Regions from separate parts of the Microbispora sp. H10885 genome, predicted to be linked through region 1. Evidence: predicted binding sites of a transcription regulator. Region 1 holds the regulator's gene; the other holds the start of a gene.
The links. The regulator HrcA, encoded in region 1, represses chaperone genes, less so after heat shock. The targets are predictions, from matches to a motif close to TTGGCACTCTCNNNNNGAGAGTGCCAA.

Region 1 (5,302 bases):
CGGGAGGGCGGCTTCACCCGGATGAGCTTCGGCATGCAGAGCGCGGGCGAGCACGTCCTCACCGTCCTCGACCGGCGGCACACCCCCGGCCGGCCCGCCGAGGCCGTACGGGAGGCCCGCGCGGCCGGGTTCGAGCACGTCAACCTCGACCTGATCTACGGCACGCCGGGGGAGAGCGACGACGACTGGCGGGCCTCGCTCAAGGCCGCCCTGGCGGCCGGTCCCGACCACGTCTCGGCGTACTCCCTGATCGTGGAGGACGGCACCCGGCTCGCCGCCCGCATCCGGCGCGGCGAGCTGCCGATGCCCGAGGACGACGTGGCGGCCGACCGCTATCTCATCGCCGAGGAGACCCTGACGGCCGAGGGCCTGAGCTGGTACGAGATCTCCAACTGGGCGGCGGGGGACGAGGCCCGCTGCCGCCACAACCTGCTCTACTGGACCGGCGGCGACTGGTGGGGGGTGGGCCCGGGGGCGCACAGCCATGTCGGCGGCACCCGCTGGTGGAACGTGAAGCACCCCGCCGCGTACGCCGCCCGCCTGGCGGACCGGACCTCCCCGGCGCACGCCCGGGAGGTGCTGACGGCGGAGGACAGGGCCGTCGAGCGCGTCATGCTGGAGCTGCGCCTCGCCTCGGGCTTCCCGCTCGCCGACCTCGCCCCCGAGGCGCGTACGGCCTGCGCGCGGGCGCTGGGGGACGGGCTGCTGGAGACCGAGGCGTTCAAGGCGGGCCGGGCCGTCCTCACGCTGCGCGGCCGGCTCCTCGCCGACGCCGTCGTACGCGACCTGACCCCATGATCCGTCTGACCCCTCAGTCCGGCTGATCAGGGGCGGTGACGAAGTCGATGAGTTCCTCGACGCGCCCGAGCAGCTCGGGCTCCAGGTCGGCGTAGGTCGTGACCCGGCCGAGGATGTGCCGCCACGCCTCCTGGGGGTCCATCCGCCAGCCCAGCGCGGCGATCACGCCCTCCTTCCAGGGCACGCCGCGCGGCACGTCCGGCCACGCCTGGATGCCGAGTGCCCGGGGCTTGACCGCCTGCCAGATGTCCACGAAGGGGTGCCCCACGACGAGCACGTCCGCGCCGGAGACCTGGGCCGCGATGCGGCTCTCCTTGGAACCGGGCACCAGGTGGTCGACGAGCACGCCCAGCCGCCTGCCCGGCTCCGGGCCGAACTCCCCGACGATCGCGGGCAGGTCGTCGACGCCCTCCAGGAACTCGACGACGACCCCCTCGACGCGCAGGTCGTGTCCCCAGATCTTCTCGACCAGCGCGGCGTCGTGGACGCCCTCGACGTAGATGCGGCTCTCCTTGGCGACCTGGGCGCGCAGCCCCTCGACCGCGATCGACCCGGAGGCGCTCCGCAGCGGGCCGGACGGCCGGGCCTGGGGACGGACCAGCGTCACCGGCCTGCCGTCGAGGAGGAACCCGGCGGGGGTCAGCGGGAACACCCGCCGCCGCCCGAAGCGGTCCTCCAGCGTCACGGCCTCCTTGTCGCAGTCCACCACCGCGCCGCAGAAACGGCCCTCGGCGTCCTCGACCACGAGGTCGGGCTCGGCCGGGATCTCGGGGATCTGCCCCCGCCGTGGCCGCCGCCAGTCTCCGGAAAGCACGTCCCGCCCGTACATGCGGGGAACGCTAGCAAATCCCGGGCCGCCGGCCCGCCGGTTGCGCCCGGATTCACGGCGTGTTGCCCCTGATCGTCTGCTCGTTATCGCACGCCGAGCGGTGGTAGCCGTACACTTGGCACTCGGGAACACAGAGTGCCAGAGTCGGTGTTTCCAGGGCACAGGGAGGTGACACATTGCTCGACGACCGCAAGCTCGCCGTCCTGCGCGCCATCGTCGAGGACTACGTGTCCACCAACGAGCCGGTGGGGTCCAAGGCCCTGGCGGACAGGCACAACCTCGGCGTCTCCCCGGCGACCATCCGCAACGACATGGCGGCGCTGGAGGAGCAGGGCTACATCACGCAGCCGCACACCAGCGCCGGGCGGGTCCCGACCGACAAGGGATACCGCCTGTTCGTGGACCGGCTGTCGCAGATCAAGCCGTTGTCGGGGGCGGAGCGCAGGGCCATCGAGACGTTCCTCGCCGGGGCGGTCGACCTCGACGAGATCGTCATGCGCACGGTGCGGCTGCTCGCGCAGCTCACCCGGCAGGTGGCCGTCGTGCAGTATCCCTCGCTCACCAGGTCGTCGGTCCGCCACGTGGAGATCGTCCCGCTGGCGGAGCGCCGGGTCATGCTGGTGCTGATCACGAACACCGGGCGGGTCGAGCAGCGGGTGGTCGATCTGCCCGAGGCGCTCGCCGAGGACCGGATCGCGAACCTGCGCTCCGTGCTGAACGGCTGCCTCGACGGGTGCTGGCTCTCTCAGGTGCCCGAGACCGTGGCCGGCATCCCCGAACGGCTGCCGCCGGAGGAGAGGCCGGTGGTGGCGACCATCATGTCCGTGCTCCTGGAGACGCTCGTCGAGCGGCACGAGGAGAAGATCGTCTTCGGCGGTACGGCCAATCTGGCGGGCGCCGACTTCAGCGTCGGCCTGCGTGACGTGCTTGAGGCGCTGGAGGAGCAGGTCGTGCTCATGCGCCTGCTGGGCGAGACCGGCGGGCTGTCCGAACTCACCGTCAGAATCGGATCCGAGAATCCCTACAGCGGGCTGCGCGGCACCTCTATCGTGGCCGCCGGATACGGTTCGGGCGACAAGGAACTGGCCCGGCTTGGAGTGCTGGGCCCGACACGAATGGACTATCCGGTGACGATGGGTGCGGTGCGCGCGGTGGCGCGGTACGTGGGCCAGATCCTGGCGGGGTCATAAGTGTCCAACGACTACTACGCGACCCTTGGCGTCCGGCGCGACGCCAGCCAGGAAGAGATCAAGAAGGCGTATCGCCGTCTTGCCCGTGAGCTGCATCCGGACGTCAACCCCGATCCGGAGACCCAGGAGCGGTTCAAGGAGATCAACCAGGCGTACGAGGTGCTGTCCGACGCGGGCAAGCGCCGCATGTACGACATGGGCGCCGATCCGTTCGCGAGTGGCGGCGGGCCGGCCGGGGCGGGCGGCTTCGGCGGGGGCTTCCCGTTCAGCGACATCATGGACGCCTTCTTCGGTTCCGCCGGCGCCGCGAGGGGTCCCCGCTCGCGTGCCCGCCGCGGCCGCAACGCCACCATCCGGGTCGAACTGGACCTGGCGGAGTCCGCCTTCGGCACCACCCGGGAGATCGTGGTCGACACCGCCGTGGTCTGCGACGTCTGCCAGGGCTCCGGGGCGGCGTCCGGCACCCACCCCGACACCTGCGACATGTGTCACGGGCGCGGCGAGGTCTCCCAGGTCACCCGCTCGTTCCTGGGCCAGGTCATGACGTCGCGCCCCTGCCCCCAGTGCGGTGGGTACGGCAGCGTCATCCGGCACCCCTGCATGGAGTGCTCGGGCGAGGGACGGGTCAGGACCCGGCGCACGATCAAGGTGCGGATCCCGGCCGGCGTCGAGGACGGCACGCACATCCAGCTCGCGGGCGAGGGCGAGGTCGGGCCGGGCGGAGGCCCTCCGGGCGACCTGTTCCTGGAGATCGTCGAGCGGCCGCACCAGATCTTCGAACGCCGGGGCGACGACCTGCACTGCACCGTCCAGATCCCGATGACCGCCGCCGCGCTCGGCACCGTCCTGTCGATCGACACCCTCGACGGCGCGGAGGCCATCGACGTCCGGCCCGGCACCCAGGCCGGTCAGGTCATCCCCCTGTACGGCAAGGGCATCCAGCGGCTCAACGAGACCGGCCGGGGCGACCTGCTGATCCACGTGAACGTCGAGACGCCGACCAAGCTCGACCCGCAGCAGGAGGAACTCCTGCGGGAGTTGTCGAAGCTGCGCGGGGAGGAACGGCCGCCCGGCAAGTTCTCCCCGGGCCAGCAGGGCTTCTTCTCCCGCCTGCGGGACGCCTTCAACGGCCGGTGAGGCCGTGAGCGTTCCCGTGTTCCTGTCGGAGGCGGCCGGTGAGACCGGGGACACGATCGTCCTCGACGGGCCCGAGGGGCGGCACGCCGCGTCGGTGCGCCGCCTGCGGGCGGGGGAGCGGGTCGACCTCACCGACGGCGCGGGCCGGGTGGCCGAGTGCACGGTGACGTCGGCCGGCAAGGACGCGCTGACCGCCGCGGTGCTGCGCCGCTACGAGGTGCCGCCCCCGCGGCCGAGGCTGGTGGTCGTGCAGGGGCTGCCCAAGGGCGACCGGGGCGAGCTCGCGGTCGAGATGATGACCGAGGCCGGGGTGGACGTGATCGTCCCCTGGGCCGCCGCCCGCTGCGTCACGCAGTGGAAGGGCGACCGGGCCGGCAAGTCGCTCGCGCGCTGGCGGAGCACGGCGCGCGAGGCGGCCAAGCAGGCCCGCCGCTTCCACCTGCCGGAGGTGACCGAGCAGGCCACGACCGCGCGGGTCTGCTCGCTCGTCTCGGCGGCGCCGCTCGCGGTCGTGCTGCACGAGGAGGCCGCCGAGCCGCTGAGCCGCCTCGCACTGCCGGACGTCCCCGGCGACATCGTGGTGATCGTCGGCCCGGAGGGCGGCGTCACCGACGAGGAGATCGCCGGGTTCCGAGCGGCGGGAGCCGTACCGGCCCTGCTCGGCCCCACCGTGCTGCGCACCTCGACGGCGGGCGTGGCCGCGGCGGCCGTCCTCCTGGCCCGCTGCGGCCGCTGGTGAGGACCGTGATCGCCGGGACAGGCGGTCAGGGGGTGGGGGTCTCGGCCGAGTAGGGCGTGGCCGTCTCCGTGGGCTGGGCGCTGGGAGTGGCCGAGGGCGTGGCGGTCGCCGTGGGCGGAGCCGACGAGGGGGCGGCGGTGTGCGTGGCCGGCGGCGGCGCGGGCTGCGTCGTCTGGACGGGCGGGCACGTCGCGGGCAGGGTCGGCGGGTCGGGGTCGACCACTCCGGCCCGTGCCGGGGGCGACGCGCAGGGGTCGGACGGCGACGGCGACGGCCTGGTGGCCGAGCCCGGACGGTGCGTCGGGGACGGGCTGGTCCGCCCGTGCGACGGGCTCGGGCTGGTGGTGACGATGATCACCACTCCGGGCCGCGAGGCGCTCCCGCCGGCGGGCGGGCGCGTCACGGTCGAGCTCTGCGGGTCCTCCTCGCGGGTGTCGCCCAGTTGCGCGATACCGGTGCGGTCGGCGACCTGCTCACGCAGGCCGGGGACGAGCATCACGACCGCGCCCGCCGCGAGGACGGCTCCGGCGGCCGCGGCGCCCACCCGCAGCCACAGCACGTTCCGCAGGCCGCGCAGGCCCCGCTGGTCGATGCGCCGGCGGATGATGT
Region 2 (5,302 bases), on a different contig from region 1:
GCGCCCGCTGGGTCAGGCGCCTCACCTGAGCCGTGGAGGTCAGTCGTCGATCGCCTGGTAGAGCGTGGTCCAGAAGTCGTGGATGAGCCGCGCCGAGTCCGGGGTCGACATCCCGACCTGGGTGAGCAGGATTCCGGTGAGCTGCTCGTCCGGGTCGGCATAGGTCGAGGTGCCGCTTCCGCCGTCCCAGCCGAACTGGCCGACGGACGCGTAGTCGCCACGGTAGGTGCGCACCGCCATCCCCATGCCCCAGCCGCCGTGCTGCCCCTGGCCGAAGGACACATGGACGTTGTCGGCGGCCATGGCGGTGCGGGCGGCGTTCTGCTCGGGAGTGAGGCGGTTGGTGGTCATCAGCTCGACGGCGGGCCGGGACAGGATCCGTTCGCCCCGGTGCCTCCCGCCGTTCAGCAGCATCCGGAAATAGGCGTGGTAGTCGTCGACGGTGGAGACCAGCCCCCCGCCACCGCCCTGGAACGCCGGAGGCCGGCTCCACCGGCCCCCCTCGGCCTCGTCCCACACGGTGAACTCTCCGGTCCCGGGGTCGGGGGCGTAGAGGGTCGGCAGCCGGTCGATCTTGTCGGCGGGCACGTGGAAACCGGTGTCCTTCATCCCCAGCGGCTCGAAGACGCGTTCCCGCAGGAACGTCTCGAACGACCGGCCCGTGACCCTGGCGACGAGCACGCCGAGCAGATCGCTGCTGATGTGGTACTGCCAGCGCTCTCCGGGCTGGTGCATCAGCGGAAGCGTGCCGAGACGGCGGATCCACTCGTCCGGCTCGGGCATCGGCACCGGCAGGTCGGGCGTGAGCCCCTGCTCGAAGACCGCGCCCATGATCGGGGTGCCGAGCGACGTCATGTCCATGCCGAGCCCGAACGTGGAGGTGAGCAGGTCGCGTACGGTGATGGGCCGCCGCGCCGGCACGGTGTCGTCCAGCGGGCCGTCGATCCGCTTCAGCACCCGCCGGTCGGCCAGTTCCGGCAGCCACTGCTCCACCAGGTCGTCCAGCCGCAGCCGGCACTCGTCGAGCAGGACCATCGCCGCCGCGACGGAGACCGGCTTGGACGTCGAGGCCATCCGGAAGATCGTGTCGCGGCGCATCGGCGCACCGCCGTCGTGGCGCATCGTCCCGATCGCCTCGACGTGCGTCTCCTCGCCCCGGCCGACCAGGGCGACGAGCCCGGGAATCCGTCCCGAGTCGACGTGCCGTGCCAGCACCTCGCGCAGTCTGCGCAGCCCCGCCGCGGAGAAGCCGCCGTTGCCGTTTCCCATCATGAACCGCCCTATCCAGCGTTGTTCGCTAATCCCTGAACGCTCGCAAAGCTACATTGCATTCATAAAATAGTCAATGAACTTTCCGGCAGAACGCCGAGACAGACGGGGTTCCGCAGCCCTCAATTGCAATGACCGTGGCACTGAATGCAATAGGTGGACAGCCCTGCTTTGCAATGGGCTCAGGGTGAATGCATACTGTGCGGCGGGTGTGCGGGCGCGGAGCCGCGCATGCCGGCAGACAGGAGACGATTGCCGTGCCCGGAGGCAGACTCACCAACGAGGACCGTCAGCACATCGCCGCGGGGCTGGCCGAGGGACTCGGATACGCGGAGATCGGCCGGCGGCTGGGACGCCCCGCCTCGACCATCATGCGGGAGGTCACCCGGAACGGCGGACCGGACGATTACGGGGCAGACCGGGCGCACGAGGCCACGCGGCACCGGGCGCGCCGCCACAGGCAGGCACAGCCGCCGACGCCGCCGGTCCCCGACGGCGGCCATGGGCGTGATCCCCAGGCGGTGCGGGACTTCACGGAGTCCTTCACCGCTCTCCTCGTGGAGCAGGGGCTGCCCCGGATGGAGGCCAGGGTGCTGACCTGCCTGTACGTCACCGATTCCGGCGCTCTCACCGCCGCCGACCTGGTTGAGCGGCTTCGCGTCAGCCCGGCGTCGGTCTCGCACGCCGTCGCCTTCCTCGAACAGCAGGGAATGCTCAGGCGGGAGCGGGTTCCCGGCGCGCGGCGTGAACGCTATGTCATCGACGACGAGATCTGGGTGCGGTCCATCCTCGCCTCTCTGCGGATGAACGAGGCCCTGGCGGCCGCGTCACGGCGCGGAGCCGAGATTCTCGGGGCCACGACCCCGGCGGGCGCCCGCTTCGGGTCCTCCGCCGAACTTCTCGCCCTCGTGAGCGAGGCCTTCCGGCAGGTCCTGAAACAGTGGCGGCAGGGCTGACCGCCTGGCGCTCATGCACTGGGGAGACCGGGCGCAAGGGAAAAGGGCGGCTCCCCCGAGGGGGAACCGCCCTTCCTGGTGAAGCGGGAGAGCAGGACTCAGAAGTCCATGTCGCCGCCGCCGGGCATGGCGGGGGCCTTCTCCTTCTCGGGCTTCTCGGCGATGACGGCCTCGGTCGTGAGGAACAGGGCCGCGATGGACGCCGCGTTCTGCAGCGCCGAGCGGGTGACCTTGGCCGGGTCGATGATGCCCGACTCGAACATGTTGACGTACTCGCCGGACGCGGCGTTGAGGCCCTCGCCCGCGGGCAGGTTGCGGACCTTCTCCACCACGACGCCGCCCTCGAGGCCGGCGTTGACGGCGATCTGCTTCAGCGGCTCCTCGAGCGCCTTGCGGACGATCGCCGCGCCGGTCGCCTCGTCGCCGTTGACCTCCAGCTTGTCGAACGCGTTGGCGCCGGCCTGCAGCAGGGCCACGCCACCGCCGGGGACGATGCCCTCCTCGACCGCGGCCTTGGCGTTGCGGACGGCGTCCTCGATGCGGTGCTTGCGCTCCTTGAGCTCGACCTCGGTCGCCGCGCCGGCCTTGATGACGGCGACGCCGCCGGCCAGCTTGGCGAGACGCTCCTGGAGCTTCTCGCGGTCGTAGTCGGAGTCGGTGCGGTCGATCTCGGCGCGGATCTCGTTCACGCGGCCGGAGATCTGCTCGGCGTCACCGGCGCCGTCGACGATCGTGGTCTCGTCCTTGGTGACGACGATCTTGCGGGCGCGGCCGAGCAGGTCGAGGGTGGCGTTCTCCAGCTTGAGACCGACCTCCTCGGAGATGACCTGGCCGCCGGTCAGGATCGCGATGTCCTGCAGCATGGCCTTGCGGCGGTCGCCGAAGCCGGGGGCCTTGACGGCCACGGACTTGAACAGGCCACGGATCTTGTTGACGACCAGGGTCGCCAGGGCCTCGCCCTCGACGTCCTCGGCGAGGAGGACCAGCGGCTTGCCGGACTGCACGACCTTGTCGAGCAGCGGCAGCAGGTCCTTGTTCGCCGAGATCTTCTGGTTGGCGATGAGGATGTAGGCGTCCTCGAAGACCGCCTCCATGCGCTCGGGGTCGGTCACGAAGTAGCCGGACACGTAGCCCTTGTCGAAGCGCATGCCCTCGGTGAGCTCCAGCTCCAGACCGAAGGTGTTGCTCTCCTCGACGGTGATGACGCCTTCCTTGCCCACCTTGTCCATCGCCTCGGCGATGAGCGCGCCGATCTCCGGGTCGGCGGCGGAGATGGAGGCCGTGGAGGCGATCTGCTCCTTGGTCTCCACGTCCTTGGCGAGCTTCGACAGCTCCTCGCTGACGCGCTCGACGGCGGCCTCGATGCCCTTCTTCAGCGACATCGGGTTGGCGCCGGCGGCGACGTTGCGCAGACCCTCGCGGACCAGCGCCTGGGCGAGCACGGTGGCCGTCGTCGTGCCGTCACCGGCGACGTCGTCGGTCTTCTTCGCGACTTCCTTGACCAGCTCGGCGCCGATCTTCTCCCACGGGTCCTCGAGCTCGATCTCCTTGGCGATGGAGACACCGTCGTTGGTGATCGTGGGGGCGCCCCACTTCTTCTCCAGCACGACGTTGCGGCCCTTGGGGCCGAGGGTCACCTTCACGGCGTCGGCGAGCTGGTTCATACCGCGCTCGAGACCGCGCCGGGCGTCCTCGTCAAACGCGATCATCTTGGCTGCCATTAGGCTAGACCTCCCAGTAGCAGGGTGTCTTCAACGGACCGAGCCGACGCCCGCGACGGCGTGGACCCGCTATCCCTGCGCGAGCCCCATCGCCCCGATCCCGGTTGTTGTCACTCTCGACCTCAGAGTGCCAAACAAGTATTTAGCACTCTACCCCCGAGAGTGCAAGCGGAAGCCACTCTGACCAGCTTGGACGAGGTTCCCGAACACCCGGACGAGCCCGGACGAGCCGAAGGCCCGGCCCGCGGAACGCGGACCGGGCCTCCAATGGTCGCTTGACGGGATCAGACGGCCCGTACGGCCTCCGCCTGCGGGCCCTTCTGCCCCTGCGTGATGTCGAACTCAACCCGCTGACCCTGCTCGAGGGCCTTGTAGCCGTCCATCATGATTGCCGAGTAATGGACGAACACGTCCTTCCCACCGTCTACCGCGATGAAGCCGTAGCCCTTGTCCGCGTTAAACCATTTGACGGTGCCCTGCGCCACTTCCGACTCCTCTTGCTGGGCTGGGGACCACACCCAAGAAGCCCCCGGTTTTGTCGATCGTCTTCGACCATACCCGTGTCAAGGCGTAGAACAACAGAGTCAATCCGCAAACTACTACGGCGCGTTCGCTCAAAGCGGTACAGACGATTATTCACTTTTCTACCGAAAGGTTGAGAGCTTCACCATTCGCTGTGGCGACATCTCACTTCCCCGGCGAGAGAAGTGCATGTCAGGTGCCCGGCGGCGGTGTCGCGGCTCAGCCCCCGGCGACGGCGGGGATGACCGAAATCTGTACCCCCTCCGGCGTGGCGGTGTCCAGCCCATCGGCGAAACGGACGTCCTCTTCTCCGACATAGACGTTGACAAAACGCCGGATCTTGCCCGTCTCATCCAGGATTCGACCTCCGATGCCCGGATAGTCCGCATCCAGCTTCTGCAGGACCTCACGGAGCGTTCCCCCCTCCCCGCTTACCTCCGCGACGCCGTTGGTGTACGTCCGCAGAATCGTCGGAATCCGCACGGAAACGCTCATTGTTCACTCGCTTTCGTTGCTGCCGATGGGCCTGTGATAACGCTTTCAGTTGGCGAATGCCGCACGGAAGGCGTCGAGGGAGGGACGGATGACCGCGGTTGGACGGGCCTGCTCGGCCACCGCGTCAAGTGTCTTGAGACCGTCGCCGGTGTTCAGCACCACGGTTTCGGCCTCGGGGTCGAGGCGGCCCTCGCGCACGAGCTTGCGCAGCACGCCGACCGTGACGCCGCCCGCGGTCTCGGCGAAGATGCCCTCGGTCCGGGCCAGCAGGCGGATCGCCTCGACCACCTCGCCGTCGTTCACGTCCTCCACCGCGCCGCCCGTACGGCGGGCGATGTC

Region 2: a site for HrcA is predicted at 4,054-4,080, ahead of groL (chaperonin GroEL). Genes of this name have one in related genera too.

The regions. Positions count from the first base shown of each region.
Region 1 is NZ_JABBWY010000007.1:244,877-250,178, forward strand. Features, by position in the region: gene hemW (radical SAM family heme chaperone HemW) at 1-798, shown strand, start outside; gene HHX37_RS20100 (DUF3097 domain-containing protein) at 812-1,627, opposite strand; gene hrcA (heat-inducible transcriptional repressor HrcA) at 1,804-2,817, shown strand; gene dnaJ (molecular chaperone DnaJ) at 2,818-3,954, shown strand; gene HHX37_RS20115 (16S rRNA (uracil(1498)-N(3))-methyltransferase) at 3,959-4,693, shown strand; gene HHX37_RS20120 (hypothetical protein) at 4,719-5,302, opposite strand, start outside.
Region 2 is NZ_JABBWY010000008.1:23,136-28,437, reverse strand. Features, by position in the region: gene HHX37_RS21545 (GNAT family N-acetyltransferase) at 1-29, shown strand, start outside; gene HHX37_RS21540 (serine hydrolase domain-containing protein) at 40-1,269, opposite strand; gene HHX37_RS21535 (GbsR/MarR family transcriptional regulator) at 1,527-2,225, shown strand; gene groL (chaperonin GroEL) at 2,324-3,946, opposite strand; gene HHX37_RS21525 (cold-shock protein) at 4,231-4,431, opposite strand; gene HHX37_RS21520 (MoaD/ThiS family protein) at 4,688-4,963, opposite strand; gene thrC (threonine synthase) at 5,009-5,302, opposite strand, start outside.